One region of the Vreelandella hamiltonii genome, then DNA from elsewhere that is predicted to be linked to it. Evidence: predicted binding sites of a transcription regulator. Region 1 holds the regulator's gene; the other holds the start of a gene.
The links. The regulator LexA, encoded in region 1, represses DNA repair genes until DNA is damaged. The targets are predictions, from matches to a motif close to TACTGTNTANNTANACAGTA.

Region 1 (3,411 bases):
CACAGCCGTGAGAAGCAGCAAGGCCCATGGGCTGGTCAGGGGGAGTACCGTGCAGGTAGATGTAGCGACGCTGGGAATCGACACAGCCGCCGCGATTGATACCGCGCTCCAGGCCACATAGCCACAGTATGCGGGTCAAGATCCAGTCGCGCTCGGGGAATTCGACCGCCAAATCGGCAGAGTAGACCTCTCCGGTCCAACGACGCCCCCGAAAGACCGCATCCTCTGGTAGCCCATCGCCAATCGCTGCTCGAATGTAGTGCCAACCCAACGGAGTACGTCCACTGCCCTCTTCTTGCCCTACGCCGGCCTTGCCCGTCGAAATGGCGCATTCATGCTCTAACGCGCTCCCCTGCCACCAGCGCAGGCGTTGGGCCTCGGTGTCGATTTCCATCCAGCCACCTTCGACGGGCGGCAGGTCAGCCAATCTGGGCGTGTGCATGGGGCTTCTCATCCACGGTTGCTGCGGGCAACGGCATCGGCGCGCTCATGGCCGCCACCACGACGGGGCGCAGACGTCGGATCAAGTCGCGTACCGTCACCTGCTCTTGATAATCCTTGGCGGCGATATCGCGCAGTGCATCCAGGCCAGACAGAGTGAAAATCACCGTGCCCAACATGAAGTGCAGCCGCCAGAAACGCTCGGCATCTGGCAGCTCGGGGGTCGCCCGCCGCACCAGCTCCGTGAAGCGCGTGAAGACATCGCCATACTGCTGCTGAATGTAGCGACGCAGGTGTCCTTGCGCCTGGCTGTAAGCCAGCCCCAGCAGCCGCATGAACACTTTCAGGCTATGCCGCTCGGCAGGCACGGCCAGCACGGTGGTGGCCATGGTTTCCAGCAGCACCTCCAGAGGAATGGCCTGGCCCTCGTAGCGCGCTTCCAGCTCGTCGAGCGCAGTATGGAAGCGTTCGGAGAACGGGTCCAGGTAGCGGGCAAATACCGCCTGTATCAGCGCTTTCTTCGACCCGAAGTGATAATTGACGGCAGCAAGGTTGACCCGCGCTTTGCTGGTGATATTGCGCAGTGATGTCTCGGCAAACCCCCGCTCTGCAAAGAGCACCTCTGCCGTATCCAAAATACGTGTGACCGTATCCGACTGGGCCATAGCGCCCTCCCAAAACAGGTGTTTAAAACATGGCGATCGCGTTGGCGAATAGTATGCCATTCCCCCTGCTGGCTCAAACGATTATCCCGCTCAAGGTTCAGGCCGCGTGCCCCGGTACGGATTGCAACTCATCATGTACTGGACAGAGCAACATACTGTATACTTAAACACATACTGATTTTACGGACATGTAGCGACTGTCTTTTCACTGTTTGGAGTCTGATATGTTACGCCCACTCACCGCACGCCAGCAGCATGTATATGATTTTATCGTGAAGACCATGGGCGAGCTTGGCTACCCCCCTACCCGCGCCGAAATCGCCAAGGCGCTGGGCTTTCGTTCCCCCAACGCCGCCGAAGAGCATCTGCGCGCCCTGGAGCGCAAAGGTGCCATTCGCATCATTCGCAATACGTCACGCGGCATTCGCCTGCCCAACCAGGAGCCGCTCGACGCCACGCCCCCGGCAGCCGAGCCTGCCAGCGCCGCCAACGATGCCACGCCCAGCGGGCTGCCGGTCATTGGCGAAGTCGCGGCAGGCAGTCCCATTCTGGCAGCGGAGCATATCGACCGTTACTGCCCGCTCCCTGCAGAGTACTTCACCCCCAAGGCCGACTATCTGCTGCGAGTTCGCGGCCTGTCGATGAAGGACGTGGGCATTCTGGAAGGCGATCTGCTGGCGGTGCATCGTACCGACCGCGTGCGTGACGGTCAGATCGTCGTCGCGCGCCTGGAAGACGAGGTCACGGTCAAGCGTTTTAAACGCCAGGGGCATCACGTCACGCTGCTCGCCGAGAACGAAGACTTCGCCCCCATCGAAATCGACCTGAGAACTCAACAGCTGGATATCGAAGGCGTCGGGGTAGGCGTCATCCGAGGCGGGAACGGCCAGGCACTGGGCTAAAATACTGGGCCAGGGCACTGGACCAAGCCACCGCCTACTGCATATCGATGTAACGATGGTCGTTGAACGTGGCGACCCAGTGCGGGTGGTAGACCAGCAAGATACTCAGCAGCATGCCGGTGATGAAGGCTTCCGAGGGCATCAGCAAGGGTAAAAAGCGGGCATACTCCTGAGCCAGATAAATCGCTTCAGGGTCGGTGCCCGCCACCAGAATCAGCCCCACGGCCGCCAGCCCGCCTCCTAGCGTGGCCAGCGCAGCACCGAAAAAACCGCAGGCAAACAGAAACACCATCAGGTTGTCCGGCAAGCGGCGATCCACGATACGCCATACCACCCCCGTGATCACGGCGGGCACCAGTCCCGTCACCAGCACGTTGGGCCCCAACAGCTCCCAGGCATTGCGCCCGATCACCACCATCGCCACGTTGAGCAGCAGGTTGCTGATCAAGGCCAGGGGCACCTTGAACACCAATGTCATCAGCACCGTGAACACCAGATGCAGGGTCAACCAATCGACCGCCTGGGCCCGCAGCTGCCACATCAGCATCACGGCAAGCGTCGCGGCCATCCAGCGATGCTGCAAACCGGTATCTTCCAGCAGCGGATGCCAGGGGCGCTGCCAAAGCACCCACCCCAGCGCACCTGCCGACACCAGCCAGGTAACCAGCAGTGCCCAGGTGGCCAGCACGCTTTGTGCAAAGGACATGGCGCCCCTCCCCGGTGGGCGAGTTAGCTGAACACGACGGTCTTGTTACCGTGAATCAATACGCGGTCTTCCAGATGCCAGCGCAGGCCGCGGGCCAGCACGGCTTTTTCCACATCACGGCCAAAGCGCACCAGGTCGGTGGGCGTATGGCAGTGGCTTACCCGATGGATATCCTGCTCGATGATGGGCCCCGCATCCAGCTCTTCGGTCACGTAATGGCAGGTGGCACCGATCAGCTTGACGCCACGCTCGTAAGCCTGGTGGTAAGGCTTTGCCCCGGCAAAGGAGGGCAAGAAGCTGTGATGAATATTGATGACGCGCCCGGCATAGCGCTCGCACAACGAGGGGGGCAGTATCTGCATGTACCGTGCCAACACGACACAGTCGGCCCGTGCCGCATCGATCTGGGTTTGTACCTGATCGAAAGCCGCCTGCTTGTTGGCCGGGTCAACCGGCACGTGATGATAAGGAATGCCGTACCACTCGGTGAGCGAACGCATGTCGTCATGATTGGAAATGACGCTGACGATATCGCAATCCAGCTCGCCTGCCTGCCAGCGATACAGCAGATCCACCAGGCAGTGGGATTCCCGCGACACCATCAACACCACGCGGCGGCGCTTCTGGGTGTCCACCAGTGACCACTGCATATCGAATTCGGCGGCGACGGGTTCGAACGCCGTGCGCAGCGCCTCGG
Region 2 (3,411 bases), on a different contig from region 1:
ACCATGGTGCGCTACGTCAGCCCGCTGGGCATCCTGGTCATCTTCGTCGATGCCCTGGGCCTCTATCAGGTCTCGTTTGCCCAGCACTGGCCGTGGCTGCTGGCGATCCTGGTGGCCATGATGGCAGCGGGTGAAACCTTGAGCCCACGCTTGCGCAAGGCCCTGAAAGCTGCCTAGGAGGGCCAATCCTGCCCGGTGTTCAGGCGGCGCTGAAGGTCGTTGAGCTGGCGATGGGCCACGTCCGGGCTGGGCGCATACTCGTCATCAGATCGTTGATAGGACATAAGGCAAACTTTTGGCGTGCGGAATCACTAGCCTAGCGGCTATCGGTGAGAAGTAAACGCCGCGATGGCTCCCGGGTGGGTGCCGGCTTCCAGCAACTCGTTCCAACGCGTGGTGTAGCGGCGCGAACGGTGCCCGCAGCGCAGCTGCCAAGCGGCGTCCGGGTCGCGCATGCCAAAGTGGATGGTGCCTTGCCCCATCCGCTGGTTGATGGCATCCACCGCCCGCATCACGTGGGGGTGCGCTTTGGCAGGCGGTGCCAGCAGCGAGAGCTGGTACTGCTGGGCGTCTACCAGGTCCACCAGCATGACGCCTGCTTTCATGAACACGTATCCGGGGCGGTACATCTGCTCCATCCCTTCCTTGACGGCCTGCAGAATGAGCCGCGTGTCGTCGGTGGGAGCATCGAGGGGAATCATGGCACGGGGGGCCAGCTGGGGCAGGTCCCTGCGATGGCGGCTGGTGGTCAGAAACATCAGCACCGCACGGGCCAGACTACCCTGCTGGCGCAGTTTCTCGGCGCTGCGCTGGGCGTGCTGGCGCAATGCATCGTGCAGTTCCTCCTTGCGCCCCGTGGCACGCCCGAAAGAGCGTGAGGTCATGATGCGCTGGCGGGGCTGTTCGACGGCGTTCATCTCCAGGCAAGGCGTGCCGCGCAGCTCGAGGGCGGTGCGCGCCAACACTACCGAAAAGCGCTTGCGCAACTGCCTGGGGTCGCTATCACGCAGCTGCCAGGCGGTACGAATACCGCTCACGGCGAGCTGCTCGGCAAGCCGTCGGCCGACTCCCCATACCTCGCTCACCGGAAGCTGTTTGAGCAGTGCCTGGGTGGTGGCAGTGTGGGCAGCCAGCAGACATACCCCTTGATAGTGGGGCTGCTGCTTGGCCACGTGATTGGCCAGCTTGGCCAGCGTATGCGTGGCCGCCAGCCCAACGCAGACGGGCAACCCCAGGTAACGGCGAACACGGCGGCGTAGCGCCACGCCCATGGCCTGGCACTGGGCGTCATCGAAGCCATCCAGGTAAATGAACATCTCATCAATGGAGTAGGGGGCGACCTCTGGGCAGGCTTCACGCAGCAGCTGTGCCAACCGCGCCGACATGTCGCCGTACAGCTCGTAGTTGGAAGAGCACAAATGGATCTGGCCCCGACGCCGCAGCCCTTCCAGCTGGAACGCTGGCGTCCCCATGGCAATGCCCATGGCTTTCAGCTCGGCAGAGCGCGCAATCACGCAGCCATCGTTGTTGGACATGACGCCCACGGCCTTGCCTTCCAGCGTGGGCTGGAATACCCGCTCGCAGGAAACGTAAAAGTTGTTGGCATCCACCAGACCGATCATGGCAAATACTCATGAATGACGGCGCGCACTACCCCCCATAGCTGGCACTCGGCCTCTTCCAGCGGCAGCGGAGGGTAGTGCGGATGAGACGAGCACAAATGCGGCGTACCGCGATACAGCGCGTAGCGCTTGATCAACAGCTCCTGGTCGAACAGGGCGACCACAATGTGGCCCAGCCGAGGCGGCACGCTGCGGTCTACCACCAGCAGGTCGCCGTCGAAGATGCCCCACCCCTCCATGCTGTCGCCGCGGGCAGTCAGGTAGAACGTCTGTGTCGGGTGCTTGATCAGCCGCGTGTTGAGATCCAGCGTGCGTGGCTCGTAATCCTGCGCGGGGGAAGGAAAGCCGCTAAAACCCGCGCGACCACTCAGCGAGGCAAACGGAAGAGGCAAGGGCGTTGACGGCAAGGCGGTCGCAACGGCAGTGGGTTGAGACGGCATCGTCGGGCTCCTCACGAATGAATAGTGTGTTTATATACAGTATTTGTGGCCAGTATTCATTCCTGCGGAAAAAAATGCAAGGTGCCGGGGCGAAGGTAAGGGTACGAGGAGGCTAACGGGCCAGCCAGAGGCCAACCACCAGCGCACTGATGACCGTGATCCAGAACACGAGATTGCGGGCGCGGGTGTCGCGACGAGGTTTCATCGGGTTGTCTCCAGCAGACAGGAAAGGGTGGCCCACCATGGGCCGCTCGAAATCAGCGCATAGGCTATGCCAGGCATGGTAACGTTTGGTGCTCGAAGCGTCATCCGGCGCAGGGTTTTTTGTGAAGAGAGAGGGCTGATGAAAGGTTCCGAGTTTAGCGGCAGTACGCCGCTGTCGTTGGCCAATGGGCGCCTGGCGGCCCTGAGCTGGGGGCGCCACGATGCCCCGGTGTGGGTCGCCCTGCACGGCTGGCTGGATAACGCGGCGAGCTTCTCGCGGCTGGCCCCCTTGCTGGTAAAGCGACTCAACATTCGTATCGTTGCCCTCGATTTTCGCGGGCACGGCCACTCGGCCCATGCGCCCTTCGGCAGCGACTATGCGCTGTGGGACTACCTTCACGATGTGCTGGATGCCATGGAGGCGCTGGAGATCGAGCAGGCCACGTTGCTGGCGCACTCGATGGGGGCGGCAGTCTCCTGCCTGCTGGCAGCGGCGCTGCCCGAGCGTGTCGCACGGTTGGTGCTGCTGGATGGCCTGGGGGCACTGAATACGCCCGCAGAGGAGACGGCCAGCCAGCTGCGCAAGGGCCTCACCGCCCACCGCCGCGTCGCTTCGCGCACGCCCCGGTATGCGGATATCGAACAGGCCGTTGCCGCCCGGGTGGCAGGCGGCGTGACGCCGCTGGATGCTATCACGGCCAGGCCGCTGGTCGAGCGTAACACCCAGGCCACGGCGGATGGCAAGGTCGCCATGCGCACCGACAGCCGCCTGCTGAAGCCTTCCCTGGTCCGCCTGACGCCGCAGCAGGTGCTGGCCATACTGGCAGAGATTCAAGCCCCCGTGCTATTGATAGAAGGAGAGCGCGGTATTCTCGGTGAGCGCCAGTGGGCGGTGGCCGCTCGGCAGGCGGTTCCCCGCCTCACCCGCCATGTGCTGGCGGGGGGGCACCATCTTCATCTGGAGCCGCAGGCCGTGGCCCAGGTCGCCGAGGTGATTTGCTGTAGTCCCAGTGGTGAAGAGTAGAGCGGTGAAGAGAAGAATAGAGCGGTGAAAAATAAGAAGGAGGGTGTGCCGTGGTGAGTCTGTTGGCAGGGAGAGCGCTGGGTGAGGGAAACAAGGTGGCTCTGGTGCTGGGCAGCGGCGG

Region 2: IE061_RS00420 (LexA family protein) is a predicted target of LexA. The motif match lies at 2,085-2,104, and genes of this name have one in related genera.

Annotation. Positions count from the first base shown of each region.
Region 1 is NZ_BMXO01000015.1:67,476-70,886, reverse strand. It holds gene IE061_RS14445 (L,D-transpeptidase) at 1-442, opposite strand, end outside; gene IE061_RS14440 (TetR/AcrR family transcriptional regulator) at 420-1,106, opposite strand; gene lexA (transcriptional repressor LexA) at 1,331-2,008, shown strand; gene IE061_RS14430 (energy-coupling factor ABC transporter permease) at 2,043-2,714, opposite strand; gene purU (formyltetrahydrofolate deformylase) at 2,738-3,411, opposite strand, start outside.
Region 2 is NZ_BMXO01000001.1:77,088-80,498, reverse strand. It holds gene IE061_RS00430 (sodium-dependent transporter) at 1-177, shown strand, start outside; gene IE061_RS00425 (Y-family DNA polymerase) at 324-1,622, opposite strand; gene IE061_RS00420 (LexA family protein) at 1,619-2,062, opposite strand; gene IE061_RS00415 (alpha/beta fold hydrolase) at 2,406-3,290, shown strand; gene IE061_RS00410 (patatin-like phospholipase family protein) at 3,341-3,411, shown strand, end outside.